Regions from separate parts of the Planococcus sp. VCh962 genome, predicted to be linked through region 1. Evidence: riboswitches for the same ligand, from Rfam matches in the RefSeq annotation. Region 1 holds a riboswitch; each other region holds the start of a gene.
The links. Region 1 has a riboswitch for S-adenosylmethionine ahead of AC3AQ9_RS15820 (transporter substrate-binding domain-containing protein). Riboswitches for the same ligand answer to the same signal wherever they lie in the genome.
Positions count from the first base shown of each region.

Region 1 (4,202 bases):
AGGAAGTGACGGCACCTGTCCACATTGTATAGCGGGAAACACACAGCTATGTGACTCGTTTATCGTTCCAGGCACAGCTTATCAAGGTGGTTACGGGGAATACGTAGCCGTGCCAAAAGGCGACCGCAATGCCATTTCTCTGCCAGACAATTTGAGTTTCTCTGATGCGGCTGCATTAGGCTGCCGCTTTATGACTGCTTACCACGGCGTTGTAGATCGTGTGAATGTTATGCCTGGAGAAAAAGTTGTGGTTTATGGCTGTGGCGGTATTGGCTTATCTGCCATCCATATCGCTTCTTCTATGGGAGCGTTTGTTATCGGAGTCGATATCAATGACTCCAATCTGGCTTTGGCTAAGAAATTAGGTGCTGACTTTGTCATCAACAGCAAAGACAACAATCCTGTAGAGGCAGTGCAAGAAATCACTAAAGGTGGTGCAGATGTTTCTGTGGATGCCCTTGGAATCACGGAAACTTGCGTGCCTGCCATCAATAGCTTAAAAAAAGGCGGGCGTCATCTGCAAATTGGTGTTACTTCGAAAAAAGAAGCCGGATTTATCTCCATTCCAGTCGATCATATGGTCCTTACTGAGAAATCATTTATCACGACTCTCGGGATTCCAGCATTCCGGTTCACTTCCCTTTTAGAGCAAGTCGCACTTGGGAAATTGCAGCCTGGCAAAATGGTGACGCGAGAAATTGGATTAACTGAAGTTGAAGGCATTTTTGAAGACATGTCTAACTTTGCTACGACGGGAACTTTTGTTGTAACTGATTATCATGCATAAAACAAAAAACCGGAGTACAGCTAAATTTCAGCTGCACTCCGATTGCTTATTCTTCCCAATAAATTAAGGGAATATGAGGCGATGCCTTACTCGATTGGAATTCGGTATCCTTTATCTTTTCGTGCCTGCTCATTGGATTTTGGCACTTGAAGCATCAATACCCCTTTTTCAAATGAGCCTGCAATTTGTTTTTCATCGATTTCACCAATATAGAAGCTGCGTTTGAAGGCCCCGTAAGAACGTTCTTTGCGTACAAAGCGTCCTTCTGTTTCATTGGATTCCCAGTTTTGTTCTCTATGACCGCGAATTTCCAAATAGCCGTCTTTGTACTCGACTTCAACTTCTTCTTTTGAGAATCCAGGAAGATCGACCATAAATTCATAGCCGTCTTTCTTTTCTCTTATATCAACTTGAGGGTAGGTGTTTTCCCCAAAAAACTTATTGAAGAAGTCAGATTCCAATCCGCTTCCAAAGAGGCTTGGGAATAGGTCAGTTTGTTTTCTTGGAAACAAAGTGCTCATTGTAATCTTCTCCTTTTTAAAGTATTTTTGGTAAATGCCAGCTTTTCAAAAGTCACAAGATCCTAATCACTTTTTTAGAAGCAACCGGTTTTCCTATGGCCACCCTTTTAGAACTTGGGCTTGCCATGAAATGACTTTCAATGCCCACACTTTCATCTTACCCCTTTCTTTTCATTGTGGTCTTTCTACTTAAAATTATATTCAAAACTGTTCGGCTGTCAACAGATTCACATCGTCCAAAACCCTTGATATGACTGGTTTTCCAGTCTTTCTTCTACCTTTAAACCGCTATTTTCCCAAGTGTTTTTTATTTTTTAACAGCTTGATAAATGCTTGTTGAGCACTGTTTAAAGGCTGCATAGTAAAGAGTGAAATGGACTTATTAAGCCAGGAGAGGATTAAAAGTTAGAAGAATTATTCTGTCAGAATATTATGTTGACGATTAAATGCAATGGTGTTAAAGTTTTCTACATAGTTTAATAGTAATTCGTTCTTATCATGAGAGGTGGAGGGATTGGCCCTGCGAAACCTCGGCAGCGGGCTCACAATTGAGCACTGTGCCAAATCCAACAAGCATTGGCTTGAGAGATAAGAAGAGCCGGATATTTAATGCGATGTCGCATGTCAGCCTCTTCTTATTGAAGAGGCTTTTTGCTTGCTTTCATGTTAAGGCAATTCTATTAACATTAAACCAAGTAAACCTATAGAAAAGGAAGGTGTATCAGAATGAAAAACCCGAAAAGCTTTTTATTATTATTTGTTGTAACCGTGATCGCTTTGTTATTGGCGGCATGCGGAAGCAAAGAATCCACCAGCGAAGCAACCGCTTCAACAGAAGGCAAAGAACAAAACGCATGGGAGCGCATCCAAGAATCCGGAAAAATTATAGTCGGAACAGAAGGTCTTTATTATCCAATTACATACCACGATGAAACAACGAAAGAATTGACTGGCTATGATGTGGAAGTAGCCCGTGCTTTAGGTGAAAAACTTGGGCTGGAAGTCGAGTTTAAAGAAATGGAATTTGATGGCTTGCTTCCGGCACTCCGCAATGGCCAAATCGATATAGCAGCAAACGATTTCTCTATCACAGATGAGCGCAAAGAGAAATTTGATTTCACCATCCCGATCAAACATTCTTATGGTTCTGCCATTGTGCGTGAAAGCGATAATTCAGGCATTGAATCTGTCGAAGATTTGAAAGGGAAAAAAGTAGGCGGTTCTGCGACAAGCAATTACTCGAAGTTTGCACAGGAACAAGGAGCCGAAGTAATTGTCTATACTGGCTCTGATACGGTCCTTCCGGAAATCGTCAATGGTCGTGTTGATGCCACGCTGAATGATTACCTCGTATTGATGCGTTCTCTTGAGCAATACGACAAACCTGGTTTAAAGCTTGCCGAGGGAGTTAAGTTCTCATTCAGCAGCAGCGCGATCGTATTGCCAAAAGACAGCCCGGAGCTGAAAGAAAAAATCGATGCAGCTCTTGAAGAATTGCTGGCCGATGGCACAATTAAAGATATTTCACACCAATTCCTTGGTGCTGATGTAACACAGCCTCTTGAGAAAGAATAAATATCTTGAGGAACCCCCGGGTTCCTCATCTATACATAATGAGTAAAGGAGTCTTCCGATGACCGACTTTAAATGGGAATATCTGTTCAATGTAGAAATTGCGCTCGACTCCCTCCCCTTCATTTTAGAGGGTGCCTGGCAAACCATTTTAATCGCTCTAGTCAGTATGTTTTTCGCCTTAGTTCTCGGTTTGTTTGTCGCCCTCGCTCGCATGAACCGGTTTAAACTGATTTCAGTGCCTGCCCGTCTGTTTATTTCCTTTATGCGTGGTACACCGCTGCTGGTCATTTTGTTTATCTTGTATTTCGGCTTTCCGATGGTTGGCATCGAGATGGCGCCATTGACTGCAGCCATCATTGGCATCAGCATCCATTTTTCCGCCTACACAGCTGAAATTATCCGTTCCGCCATTTCCTCTGTAGCAAAAGGACAATGGGAAGCTGCGGAAACACTTCGAATGAGCTATTGGCAGACGATGACCCGCATCATCTTGCCGCAAGCGACACGTATTGCCTTGCCGCCGTTATCCAGCACTTTTATGGATATCATCAAAGGAACTTCCCTTGCTATGGTCATCACGGTTTCAGAAATGTTTTACCGGGCAAAAGTGGTGGTTGGCCAAACCTATGAAAGCTTGACTTTGTATATTCTGGTAGCACTCATTTATTGGGCGATTTGCGCACTTGTCACCTTGCTGCAAGATTATCTGGAGAAGAAAGCCAACCGCTATGTGGCAGCTTGATTGGAGGTACCAATATGATTAAAGTGGAAAACCTAAGTAAAAAATTTAAAGATGTGGAAGTATTGAAGTCCATCTCACTTGAAATTGAAAAAGGGGAAGTCGTCAGTATTATCGGCCCTTCCGGTTCCGGCAAGACCACATTGCTGCGCTGCCTCAATTTACTGGAAACCCCTACTTCGGGATCGCTGCAAATCAACAATGTCCATGTGTCGTTCACGGGAAAGACTCCGACAAAAAAGCAAAAAATCGATATCCGCCAGTATTCCGGTATGGTGTTTCAGCACTTTCACTTATTTCCGCATAAAACGGTAATCGAAAATATCATCGAAGCACCTCTTGTCGTACAAAAAAGAAACAAGCAGGAACTTGTGCGCGAAGCGGAGGAACTGCTGCAGAAAGTCGGCTTATTGGATCATAAAAACCAGTACCCCGAACAATTGTCTGGCGGCCAAAAGCAGCGGGCAGCCATCGCACGAATCCTTGCCTTAAAACCTGATCTGCTTTTGTTCGATGAACCTACTTCCGCACTGGACCCTGAACTCGTCGGAGAAGTGCTGATGGTTATTAAAGAACTGGC
Region 1 is NZ_JBYLHS010000006.1:196,636-200,837, reverse strand. It holds gene AC3AQ9_RS15830 (zinc-binding dehydrogenase) at 1-787, shown strand, start outside; gene AC3AQ9_RS15825 (Hsp20/alpha crystallin family protein) at 874-1,308, opposite strand; SAM riboswitch class I at 1,799-1,903, shown strand; gene AC3AQ9_RS15820 (transporter substrate-binding domain-containing protein) at 2,035-2,883, shown strand; gene AC3AQ9_RS15815 (amino acid ABC transporter permease) at 2,942-3,625, shown strand; gene AC3AQ9_RS15810 (amino acid ABC transporter ATP-binding protein) at 3,640-4,202, shown strand, end outside.

Region 2 (4,202 bases), on a different contig from region 1:
TTTGAAATAATTTCCTGTTCGTTTGTTCAATTCAAGTTGGCAAACAAAAAAGAGCGAAGAAGCGCTTTTTTGAGCGCCTTTCCCTCTTTTGCTCTCGTTGCTGTTAATTGTTCACTGTTACAGGTACACGCGTATATTGCTTTCCGGGATGAGCCGGTGATAGATGCGCACCTTCCCCAAACAAAGCATCCCGCAAAGAATCCCCTTCATATTCTTTTTGAACGAGCCCCCGCTCCTGAAGGATCGGCACGACAAGATCGATAAAATCCTCAAAAGTTCCAGGGGTGATGGCGTAAGCGATATTAAAACCGTCAACGCCCGTTTCGGTCACCCACTTTTCAAGCGTATCAGCTACTTGCTCTGGCGATCCGACAGTGAAAGGCCCAAGTCCTCCGATGCCGACATATTCCTTAACGTCGTTGACCGTCGGTTTTCTTCCTGGCAGAATTTTGGTGAAGTTTTCTAAAGCAGATTGAATGGCATCATTTTCAATGTACTCAAGCGGCTGATCTGGCGCATAATTGGACAAATCAATTCCAGTCCACCCCCCAAATAATGCCAAGGCACCTTCATGGCTGATATGTTTTTTATAATCGTTGTATTTTTCAATTGCTTCTTGTTCCGTTTTTCCGACAATCGGGGTAAGCAGCGTCAGAATCTTGACGTCATCTTTATTCCGGCCGGAATTTTCCACTTCGGTGCGTATCTTGTTGACCGTTTGTTTCGCCAGTTCCATATTTGGCGGACCGATGAAGACACATTCAGCATGTTTCCCGGCAAAAGCTACACCTTTTTTAGAAGCGCCTGCCTGATAAAGGACAGGAGTCCGCTGTCTGGAAGGTTCCGTTAAATGGGCACCCGGCACTTTATAATATTTCCCTTCATGCCGGATATCATGCACTTTTTCAGGGTCTGTATATATGCCATTCACTTTATCCAGCAGCACGGCATCTTCTTCCCAACTGGATTCCCATAATTTATAGCACACTTCCAAATACTCTTCAGCAATATCATAACGCTCATCATGCTTGATTTGGTCGTCCAGCCCGATATTGACAGCCGCGCTCTTGAGATAAGACGTCACGATGTTCCAGCCGATGCGGCCTTTTGTTAAATGATCCAGCGTAGAAATCCGGCGGGCAAAAGGATAAGGATGTTCATGGGTGACAGAAGCTGTGACACCGAAACCCAAATGTTTCGTGACTGCCGACATAAGCGGTACGACAAGCAGCGGATCGTTGACTGGAGACTGTGCACCTTGCCGGACTGCGGCATCTCTCGACCCATTATAGACATCATATGTACCGAGGACATCTGCTATAAAGATAGCATCAAACTTCCCTTTTTCCAATAGCTTCGCCAATTCTATCCAATATTCGCTGTCTTTGTATTTATGCGATTGATCTTCGGGATGGGTCCAGAGCCCAGGTGATTGATGTCCAGCACAATTCATATCAAATGCATTTAAATAAATCCGTTTGTTTGTCATATAGATCCGCTCCTTTGTGTGCACCGTTTTTGGTGTTTCAACTAATCTTTTTAACACAATGATTGATGTGAGGATTGATATTGCCCTTTCTTTATATGTACTTGCCGTATTTAAGTTTGAGGACCATGAACAAAATAAAAAACCTCCTTTTCTCGGCTAAAGAGAAAAGAAGGTTGTATATGTACACAATCCCGCTCTTATCTCCCAAGAATAAAATTCTTGCTGGATTTAGCACCTTTCTGACAAATGTCAGAGGTTGCTGAAGCGTCAATGGGCCAGTCCCTCGGCTTCTCTGGATAAGATTATTAAATTAAAAATAATCATAATATTAAATCTATTGAAAGTCAATCTATATCGTAAAATTAATTTATTTACCTTATAAGTCTTATCACATTAGTCGGTATAAGCGATGAATAACGGATGCTTTTTTAATATTCTAGAAGAGAAAGCCCTCTAACTCGCGGCTTTTTTATTGGAAGTAAGTGCCTTGCTCGATTTCTTCTAAAAGATCTTTATTCGATTAATAAGTAAAGAAGGTTTAACTTATAGCCGGGTTAGGGAAAGACACAAGAATAACGATAATAAAGAAAGAGGTTGGATAATATGCCAAGAATTGCAGTAGAACATCCGTTTACAGACATTCAACAAGCCCTAAGAAACAGAGGTTATCAGGCAGACATGCTTGATCAGAAAACAAAAGCCGCCCATTATGATGCGCTGGTAGTCCGCAGCTTGGAGAGCTATGACCATCTTCGCTTTAAAGGATCTCTGGTAGAAGTGAGTGGGCGCACGGTTAACGAAATTGTAGCCGAAGTGGAAGAACGTTTGCAGCGCGCCGGAAAAATTCAAGGCCAGCCAGATGCAGCCAAAAGTGAATCGGGCAGCGGATTTTTCGCAGGCCTCTTAAGCGGAGCGGCAATTGGATCGGCAATAGCCCTTCTTCTAGCACCGAAAAGCGGCAAAGAACTTCAAGTGACCGTTAAAGAAAAATTGGCAAGCGGCAATGCCGGCAGTGATGGAAGCGGAAAACTGAGCCAAGTAAAAGAAAAAGCAGCCGACTTGGCTAATCAGGCAAAAGAAAAGGCCACCGAAGCCACTTCTCAAGTTAAAGGGAAAGTTTCCAGCTCTTCCAACGATCAGCAAGGCACTGAAACTTCAAGAGATTCTTCATCATTGAATTAAAATAACGAGGATAAAAAAGCCGAAGAGTCCACTTTCTAGTGGACTCTTCGGCTTTTCACTTATGGCAGCTTGTCTGCTTGATCCTGCATCAAACGAATCTCCTGTCCGAAGAAATCGTTCGGTTCCGTGGATGTTCTGACAGAATGGAAGACACCAATTTCTTTACAATAGGCTGTTGCGATGAGAGCATTTCATTTTTGTCTTGGCTGGTTGCGATCAACCTGCCTTTTTCCATGACTGCTAAAGCATCCGAAATGGAATAGGCAGCTCTAATATCATGGGTGATAAAGAGATAAGAAAGGCCATAGGCTGATTTCAGCTCATTTAATAAGTTCAGGATATTTGTTTGGTTCACCATATCGAGACTGCTGACGGATTCATCCAGGACCATCAATTTCGGCTTTAAAGCGATCGCTCTGGCAATATTGATCCGCTGCAATTGCCCACCGCTGAACTGCCGGGGGTATTTTTTCATGTCTTCCGCATCCAGCCCTACCATCTCCAATAAATGCGCAATCGTTCGTTTCATCTCCGATGCCGACAGCCTTTCGTAGTTTTCCAAGGGCTCCCCGATAATCTTTTCCGCCGTCATGCGCGGATTCACCGATGAATAACTATCCTGAAAGACCACTTGAAGATCTCTTCTGAGACGTTTTCGGGTAATAGAATCCATTGTATAAATGTCTTGGCCTTGGAAAATGACTTTTCCTTCTTTCGGCTGCTCTACCCCTAGAATGACTTTGCCTAACGTGCTCTTGCCTGCCCCACTTGTTCCAAGAAGCCCCAAACACGTCCCTTCTTCGATATTAAGAGACACCTCGGAAAGAACCGGTGATGCTCTTTCCTTGCGCCAAAAAGAACGGGTCGGGCCGTATGCATGTGTAACACTTTTGACTTCCAGTAAACTCATAGACTACCGCCTTTCCGCTCGTTCCCTGCCGATTCTATATAACCAGTTTTTTCAATTGTTCGTTTATCGGCAAAACAGGTCTGGCTTGGAGCAGTTTTTTTGTATAGATATGCTGAGGGTGATCGAACAGTTGGAAGACATCTGCTTTTTCCACAATCCGGCCCTTTTGCATCACGGCCACTTCGTCGGCCAGTTCTGAAATTACCCCTAAGTCATGTGAAATCAGCAAGATTGAAGTGCCGCATTCCGTCCGGAGCCGATCCAGTTCCTTAAGCACTTGCATCTGATTGGTCACATCAAGGGCTGTTGTCGGCTCGTCTGCTATCACGACTGATGGGCGCAGGCACATCAAAATCGCGATCATGACGCGCTGGAGCATCCCGCCGCTCAGCTGAAAAGGATATTTCCTCATAATCTTGGCCGGTTCTTGCAGATTCAACACTTCCAGAGAAGAAACCGCCAATTCGCTTGCCTGTTTCTTAGTCAGGTCTGTATGGCTCCGGATGGTTTCAATAAATTGGTTGCCGATGGTGAATACAGGCGTAAAAGCGTTCATCGGATTTTGCATGATGTATCCGATCTCTTTTCCAAGAACGCTCCGCATCTCTTTCGGCTTTAGTC
Region 2 is NZ_JBYLHS010000001.1:886,463-890,664, forward strand. It holds gene AC3AQ9_RS04445 (LLM class flavin-dependent oxidoreductase) at 104-1,489, opposite strand; SAM riboswitch class I at 1,684-1,792, opposite strand; gene AC3AQ9_RS04450 (YkuS family protein) at 2,093-2,671, shown strand; gene nikE (nickel import ATP-binding protein NikE) at 2,760-3,581, opposite strand; gene nikD (nickel import ATP-binding protein NikD) at 3,616-4,202, opposite strand, start outside.
Region 2: another riboswitch for S-adenosylmethionine. It lies ahead of AC3AQ9_RS04445 (LLM class flavin-dependent oxidoreductase); the one in region 1 lies ahead of AC3AQ9_RS15820 (transporter substrate-binding domain-containing protein).

Region 3 (4,202 bases), on a different contig from region 1:
GCAGAAAATTACTGGTTTACTCAACATGCTTACCCCCATATTGCCAATGCTGTTTTTAATTCTTCATGCTGTTCGGAAGCGTCGGCGAGTGTTGTTTTGCTCAGAATGGCATCAACTGCCTGGCGGAATGCTTTTCCGCCTCCCACTGCACCGTCCGGGTGGCCGTGCACACCGCCTCCGGCATTGATGATGCTGTCGATCCCGAAATCGTTGATCAATAATGGCACCAGCCCAGGATGGATACCTGCAGAAGGCACCGGGAAGCTCCGCTTTAATGGGCCATCCTTTACCAATTCCTCGCCGAGTGCCAGTGCCTGCGCCTTTTCAAGTGCAACACTGCCGTAAGGGGAAGGGAACAAAGAAAAGTCAGCGCCTGCGTAGCGGACCAGTTTTCCAAGTGCTAGAGAGCTAGCCAGCCCGTAAAAGTTCGAAGAAGTGAAAGCACCGCTGAACGCTGGATGGGCCATGAGCGGCAACCGGATATCCGGGTCTTCTGCCAGCTCCTGCAGAACATCAAGTCCGTATGCATGGACATTGAACAGCAGCGCATCCGCACCAAGTTCGCGCGCTTTTTTCGCCTTGTCCCGCAAGTTCGAAGTACGCCCCGATAAATTCACTGCATAAAGCGTCCGGTGCCCGGTTTCTTCAAAGACCTGCTGTAAGACGTTCTTCCCGGTCGTAATCCGCTGTTCAAAAGGCGTCAGCGGATTGTCAAAGAGGATTTCATCATCTTTTACCAAATCCACTCCGCCAAGCGCCTGCTGGCGGAGCTGTGAAGCGAGGAAATTCAAGTCGCGGCCAATGACGCCTTTGAAGATACTCATGACAAGCGGCCGTCCGTCTACTCCGAGTAATCCCCGAATGCCGTCGATGCCGAACCGCGGTCCGGGAAAATGGGCAAGCAATTGCTCATCAAACTCCAAATCGAGCAGCTTAACTTCCCCATCCAGCGATAATTTGCCGAAAACGGTAGTTAAAATCGCCGGCAAATCCGCCGAAAAATTAGCGTTTGGGTATGAAATCTTCACCACCGCTTTGATTTCATCCGGCTTTAGCGGATGCGGGGAATCTTCAAATTCCGTTACCGAAACAACATTTCCTTTATGCTGCTTTAATTGCTGCTGTTCCAATAATGGCAAGTCGGTCCATGATCCGATTGTGAGGCCAAGGGCGATTCCTTCGGCCTTTTTCCCGAATGAACCGGCTTTGCCGTATAACTGGTAAGTCGCTGTCAAATTGCTCACTGCGTTCACGCTCCTGTTAAAAATCAAAATAAAAAACCTCTTCAAACAAGAAGAGGTTAATAGGCTTAACAACTTCTTATTTCTCAGCCGCATCAATCGGCTGCAAGAATTAGCACCGTGTCCGTTATGGACCGGTTGCCGGGTATCATAGGGCTTGTCCCTCCACCTGCTCTGAATAAGAATGTGTATTCAATTGGATTAATAAAGAAATTAATGTTGATTATTTCATGCCTTAAACTTTCTGTCAATAAATATTCGCAAAATTATTTGTAGTGAAAAAAGTTATTGACAGTCAATTCTGAACCGTGATAGGATTCTTTTCAAACAGCATACAGTTACTCAAATAGTACTCTTATCAAGAGCAGGCAGAGGGATATTGGCCCTATGACGCCCAGCAACCGACCGTAATACCTTCGTGAGAAGGGGCGCTTTTGCGCCGGAATGCAGATTCCGCAAGGCACGGTGCTAATTCCATCAGAAATGACCATTTCTGAAAGATAAGAGGCATGGAATCTATCATTCTAGGCCTCTTTCTTGCGGAAAGAGGCTTTTTCTATTGACCCGGAAAGGTAGATGAATGATGACCATAGCATCCAAACAATACGAAGCATTAACATTAGAAAGAGCCATTGCAATGGCTCAGAGCCTATATCCATTCCCTGAAGGGGCCGAACTTGTATGCCGCGAAATCGGCGATGGCAACTTGAATTACGTGTTCCAGATCAAAGATCAGAAAAGCGGAAAGGGCCTGATCATCAAACAAGCCTTGCCGTATGCGAAAGTTGTCGGGGAAAGCTGGCCGCTGACTTTAAAACGCGCAACAATTGAAGCGAACGCTCTTCAAAAACACGGAGAATTTGCACCTGGGCTTGTACCATTCGTTTATGCAACCGATGAAGAACTTGCGATTACCGTGATGGAAGACTTGTCTCACTTGACGATTGCGCGCGATGGACTGATCCAGGGTGCGGCATATTCAAGACTGTCGGAAGACATCGGTGAATATTTGGCGCGTACGCTGTTCCATACTTCCGATTTCGCACTGCACCCGTTCGAGAAAAAGCGCTTAGTGGCCGAGTACTCCAACCCGGAACTGTGCAAAATCACAGAAGACCTTATTTTCACTGACCCGTTTTTCAATAACGACACCAATAATTACGAACCGGAGCTGCAGCCGACTGTCGAAGCTATCTGGAAAAACGGTCCTTTGAAACTTGAAGCGGCAAAGCTGAAGTTCAGCTTTTTGACGGAAGCGGAAGCACTATTGCATGGTGACCTCCATACCGGCAGTATTTTCGCCAGTGAATCGGAAACGAAAGTCATCGACCCGGAGTTTGCTTTTTATGGTCCGATCGGCTTTGACGTCGGCTTGTTTCTCGCAAACTTGATTGTCCAGTCGCTTACACGAAGCGGCGAAGAACGCCAAGTGATCGTGAACCACATCGAACGCACATGGAAAGTTTTCTCAACCCAGTTCTCAGAGCTTTGGGATCAGAAGGGCATTGAAGCATTCAAAGAAACGGCGGGCTATAAAGAGTTTGTACTGGAAAAGATTTTCCGTGACACACTTGGCTTTGCCGGCTGTGAATTGATCCGCCGCACAATCGGCCTGGCACACGTCAAAGACCTGGACGGCATTGAAGATGCGGAACTGCGAATCGGTTTAAAGAAACAAGCTTTACAAACTGGCGAAGCGTTGATTTTAAAACGTTCCGAGTTAGGCTCAATAGATGCAGTAACCGGTCTGCTTGAGGAGTTGGAGCAATGACCATTCCTTTATCAATTGCCTGGACAGACGGGCAGTTGGTCATCTTAGATCAACAGAAACTGCCACATGAAATCGACTATATAACACTTGAGACAATCGAAGATGTCTACGAAGCCATCTTCACGCTGAAAGTGCGCGGCGCACCGGCCATCGGCATTGCCGCCGCATACGGCTTAGCCCTTGCAGCGCAGCGCCATAACGCTGGAACGCTGGAAACATTCCTGCATGATGTCCGTAAAAAGGCAGTTTATCTCGGAGAGTCACGCCCAACAGCGGTCAATTTGATGTGGGCGCTTGATCGGCTGCTTGAAAAGGTTCAGAAAGCTGAAACTGTAGCAGGCGGAAAAGCACTGCTCATCCAAGAAGCGGTACGCATCCATCAGGAAGATGAAGCTTCTTGCCGGCAAATCGGCGAATATGCCTTGTCGCTATTGGAAGGGCATAAACGGGTTATGACCATCTGCAATGCCGGCTCGATCGCCACGGCGAAATACGGAACAGCATTGGCGCCGTTTCATCTTGGAAGCGAGCGCGGCCGTCAATTTGAAGTGTTTGCATGTGAGACCCGACCGGTATTCCAAGGTTCGCGGCTGACCGTCTGGGAGCTCCAGCAGTCAGGAGTGGATGTCACACTCATCACCGATAGTATGGCGGCCCACACCATTGGAGCAAAAGACATCGAAGCCATTATCGTCGGTGCAGACCGCATTGCGGCGAACGGCGATACCGCCAACAAAATTGGAACACTTAATCTGGCAATTCTCGCTGATGCTTACGGGATTCCGTTTTATGTAGCGGCACCCGCATCAACATTTGACCTCACTATTGAAAGCGGGACAGAAATACCGATTGAAGAACGAAAATCGGAAGAAATCACCCATATCGGAAACCGCCCGGTGGCACCTCTGGGCACCAAAGTATTCAATCCGGCTTTTGACGTGACCCCGTCCCGCTTTATCACCGCAATCATTACTGAAAAAGGGATCATCAAACCCGATTACCATCAAAACATTCCTGGAGTTCTCAACTTGTATGCAGGAAAAGGAGAAAAATCATGAAAAATTTCTAACGATAGGACAGAAAGCTATAGCTAGAAATTTCCCAAATAGCCGTTAATTTTTAGAGTAGCAAAATGAACAACGCTGCCAACAGTTTATGACAAGCTAAAAAGAACCGATTCAGTAAATCGG
Region 3 is NZ_JBYLHS010000003.1:128,529-132,730, forward strand. It holds gene AC3AQ9_RS11845 (2-hydroxy-3-keto-5-methylthiopentenyl-1-phosphate phosphatase) at 1-24, opposite strand, end outside; gene mtnW (2,3-diketo-5-methylthiopentyl-1-phosphate enolase) at 30-1,244, opposite strand; SAM riboswitch class I at 1,318-1,426, opposite strand; SAM riboswitch class I at 1,594-1,748, shown strand; gene mtnK (S-methyl-5-thioribose kinase) at 1,822-3,012, shown strand; gene mtnA (S-methyl-5-thioribose-1-phosphate isomerase) at 3,009-4,070, shown strand.
Region 3: another riboswitch for S-adenosylmethionine. It lies ahead of mtnK (S-methyl-5-thioribose kinase); the one in region 1 lies ahead of AC3AQ9_RS15820 (transporter substrate-binding domain-containing protein).

Region 4 (4,202 bases), on a different contig from region 1:
CTTTTTATTGCTAATCATTAAAATTCATATTTTTAAGTATAGAGTTTTGGATAAAATAATTTCAATCTTATCGAGTAGCAAAAAATTTTTCACTTATTATTATAGTTAAAATTGCTGGCTTCAATGCCGTTCGGAAATTTCTTTAATTCTTCAGGCAACGATAAAATTAGCATGGACCTTTTTGTTTTTAAAATGTTGTAGACTAGCTGTTGATTACTAATTATAATTAGAAAAATAGGAATTTTTAATCACTTGTGTGTGAGGCTTTATAATTACCTTGATTAGAATTATATGTTAATACGTTGAAAGAAAAAGAAAAGACGTTAGGAAAAGAGGGGATCAACAGGATGAAATGGCTGCCTACACGAAAGAATAAAATTGAAGCTTTTTGGAAATGGTTCGAGGAGAATGAGGGAATTTACTTTGAGTTGGCTGAAGAAAATAGGGAAGAGCTTTTTGATGAATTGCAGCAAAAGCTTCAGAAAGTGAATAAGCATCTCGTTTTTGAGTTCAGTGCTGAGCCGGAGAACGGCAAACGCGAATTTATTATCAGTGCGGACGGCATAGTAGAGGGTTTTGAAGCGGTGTTTGATTTGCAGGAAACTGCTCCGGAACTTGAACGCTTTGAAATCATTGCTTTCAGGCAGCCTTCAGAAGAAGAGTTCAGTGTTTATTATGGAAAAAGGGAATTGACATGGGAGGATGTCTATTATACAGCGCTTCAGGATGTAGAGCAGGAAGAAGTCAATATGATGCTTTATATCAAAGGGCTGACAGAAGAAAATGAGGAGGAAATTATTCCGATTGTCTTCATCCTTCTGGACTCGGTGATCGGCGAATACAATATGGGAGTGCATGTTGGAAGCGTCGAGTTCCACCCGTTTGAAGATCAGCCAAACATTCGGCCGCTCTATACTTTAAAAGAGTTTTTCCCGGTGGAAAGTATATGAAATCGGTTGGGTGAATAAACCTTAAAAGCTTTGTTGAAGATGGAACTGGAGGAATTGAATGCATGGGAACAAATTACTCGCATAAATCATTTTTTCTGACAGGAAAAACTCTTCCAATGTCGTATATTAGGTAGTAATGCAAAAATGGAGGTGCTGTAAGATGAGGAAGAGAGTCGTGACTTCACTTTTCGTCGTTGCTGTAGCTGCGTTATATAAAGGGGCGTTGTGGAATTTCAGCAGCCAGAGCAAGAAACAAATTGACCAGCAGCTGGCAAAGGTTCCGGATGCAGAGCCGCGTGAAATAACAGAGGATATGCTGGAGCCGCTTCCAGCACCTGTGAAAAAATGGCTGACCCATGTCGGGATTGTCGGCAAGGACCAAATCCGTACTATTTTTCTTAGGCAAACCGGCTGGATGAGGTTGAAGCCCGAACAGCAGGAGTGGATAAAAGCGGAAGCGGAACAGACCGTTACGACCGATCCGCCGTCGTTTACCTGGACAGTGAAAATGAACATGCTGCCTTTTGTCCAAGTTGTGGGCCGGGACAGTTTCGAATCAGGAAAAGCTGACATGCTGGTTAAAGCAGGAGGGCTGTTTCCGCTTACCCGAGTAGCTGATAATGAAAAAACGGATCAGTCGGCATTGCAGCGGTATTTAATGGAAGTGTCCTGGTATCCGACAGCCGCCCTCAGCCCCTATATCAACTGGGAAGAAATTGATGAAAATACAGCCAAGGCCACCATGGATTATCAAGGGGTATCGGGATCGGCAATATATCATTTTAAGGAAGACGGAGAGCTGCAGAAAATTGTCGCCCATCGCTACAAAGACAATAGCCCGGAAGCGCCACTTGTGCCGTGCGTGGCTGAAATCAAAGAGCATCACAGCGCTGGCGGAATCAAAGTCCCTTCAAAGATCGAAATTACGTGGCAGCTGGAAGATGGAGATTTTACCTGGTACAAATTCGAGGTCCACGCAGCGGAATTTGATCCAATTCAAGCGGCAAAAAACACACCTCTTTGATAAATCACTCTTCAACACAGAAAGTTCAATCTTTTTAGATAAATCAACTTGACCTGAAGCCTGGATACAGGTAGGATTTGAAGATATAAAGAGAAACTTCAATCAGTGGGGATCTTACTCCACTGATGGTTAGTTGAATCAATCGGACTTTTACGGTCAGTCGGCTTCCCGCTTGCCAAAGCGGGAGCCATACTGCCCGTTAAAGTGGAATAAAGAGAAACATCAGTCAAAGGAATCGCCACTCATTGCCGTTAACATCGAATCATAACTGAATAGTGAATTCTTATCGAGAGAAGTCGAGGGACTGGCCCTATGACGCTTCAGCAACCAGCCATTAATGGTCAGGTGCTAAATCCAGCAGGCATGCAAATGTCTGGCAGATGAAAAGGAACGAGTTTATTAATCGTAAAGCCTTCTTTTTCAAAGATGGCTTTTTTTGTATATTTAGGAGGGTGAAGAGCATGGGTTTACTAGATGAGCTAAAGACGAGAATACTGACGGCAGACGGCGCGATGGGAACCCTATTGTATTCTTACGGCATCGAATACTGCAATGAGGAATTGAATTTGCAGCGGCCGGAAATCATTGAAAAGATTCACCAGGAATACATTCAGGCAGGTGCGGACATTATCCAAACCAATACGTATGGCGGCAATGCCTTAAAACTTGCGCGCTATGGATTGGAACATCAAGTCAAAGAGATCAACGAAGCGGCTATTCGCATCGCGAAAAGAGCAGCTGCCGCCGGCGACCAATTTGTTTTTGGGACAATTGGCGGCATCCGGGGCATCCGGAAAAGCGATGCCACTCTGCAGGAAATCATCGCGATGGTGGATCAGCAAGCAGGATATTTACTGGCGGGAGACCCGGATGCCTTGCTGCTTGAGACTTATTATGATTTTGAAGAACTGGCTGCGACCGTCAGCCATTTACGGAAAGTGACCGATGTGCCGCTGATTGCCCAAGTGTCGATGCACGAGCCGGGCATTTTGCAAAACGGCATGGCTTTGAATGATGCCCTGCACCAGCTGGAAGGATTAGGTGCGGACATTGTCGGTGTCAATTGCCGTTTGGGGCCGCATCATACGATCCAGGCGCTGGAAGAAGTATCGTTGCCGGAAAAAGCGTTCCTTTCGGCTTATCCGAACGCCAGCTTACTGGATCTTGAAAATGGCCGTGTGGTCTATGAGTCGGAAGCTGATTATTTCGGGCGTGCAGGATTATTATTAAGAGAAGAAGGCGCGCGCCTGATTGGCGGCTGTTGCGGCACCACGCCAAAGCACATCGAAGCGCTGAAAAAGCGCATCGGCAATTTAAAACCGATTACCCAAAAAGAAGTGATAAAGAAAAAGCCGATTGTTATTCGCGAAGCAGAAGCACTGGAAGTAGCACCGCTTCATGAAAAAGCGAAAACGGAACGCACCATTATTGTGGAGCTGGATACACCGAAACATTTGGATATTACAAAGTTCATTGAAGGTTCAAAAGCGCTGAATGCAGCAGGTGTGGACGCAGTTACGATGGCGGACAATTCACTCGCTTCTCCAAGAGTCAGCAATCTGGCAATGGGATCCATCTTGAAACACCAGGAACAAATCCGCCCTCTTGCACATATTACATGCCGCGACCGGAATTTGATCGGCTTGCAGTCGCATTTGATGGGACTCGATGCATTGGGAATCCATGATATTCTTGCAGTAACAGGAGACCCGACAAAAGTGGGGGATTTTCCTGGGGCGACAAGTGTTTATGATGTCTCGAGCCTGGAATTGATCCAGTTGATCAAAAAGCTGAATGAAGGCATTTCATTTTCCGGTAAACCGCTGCGCAAAAAAGCGAACTTCTCCGTAGCTGCCGCATTTAATCCGAATGTCCGCGTTTTAGACCGGGCAGTCGCGCGGCTTGAAAAGAAAATAGAAAGCGGGGCGGATTATTTCATTTCGCAGCCGGTTTACACAAAAGAGAAAATCGTTGAAATCTATGAAGCGACAAAGCATTTGAAAACCCCTATTTTCCTCGGAGTGATGCCTTTGACCAGTATCCGCAGTGCCGAATTCCTGCATAATGAAGTGCCTGGCATCAAGTTGTCGGAAGATGCACTGGAGCGGATGCGTGCTTGCGGCAATGATAAAGACCGCGCTACCAAAGAAGGCATCCAGATTGCAAAAGAATTGATCGATACAGCAGCGGATTTATTCCATGGCATTTACTTGATCACCCCATTTTTC
Region 4 is NZ_JBYLHS010000004.1:89,446-93,647, forward strand. It holds gene AC3AQ9_RS13090 (hypothetical protein) at 348-950, shown strand; gene AC3AQ9_RS13095 (DUF6920 family protein) at 1,111-1,974, shown strand; SAM riboswitch class I at 2,255-2,361, shown strand; gene AC3AQ9_RS13100 (bifunctional homocysteine S-methyltransferase/methylenetetrahydrofolate reductase) at 2,436-4,202, shown strand, end outside.
Region 4: another riboswitch for S-adenosylmethionine. It lies ahead of AC3AQ9_RS13100 (bifunctional homocysteine S-methyltransferase/methylenetetrahydrofolate reductase); the one in region 1 lies ahead of AC3AQ9_RS15820 (transporter substrate-binding domain-containing protein).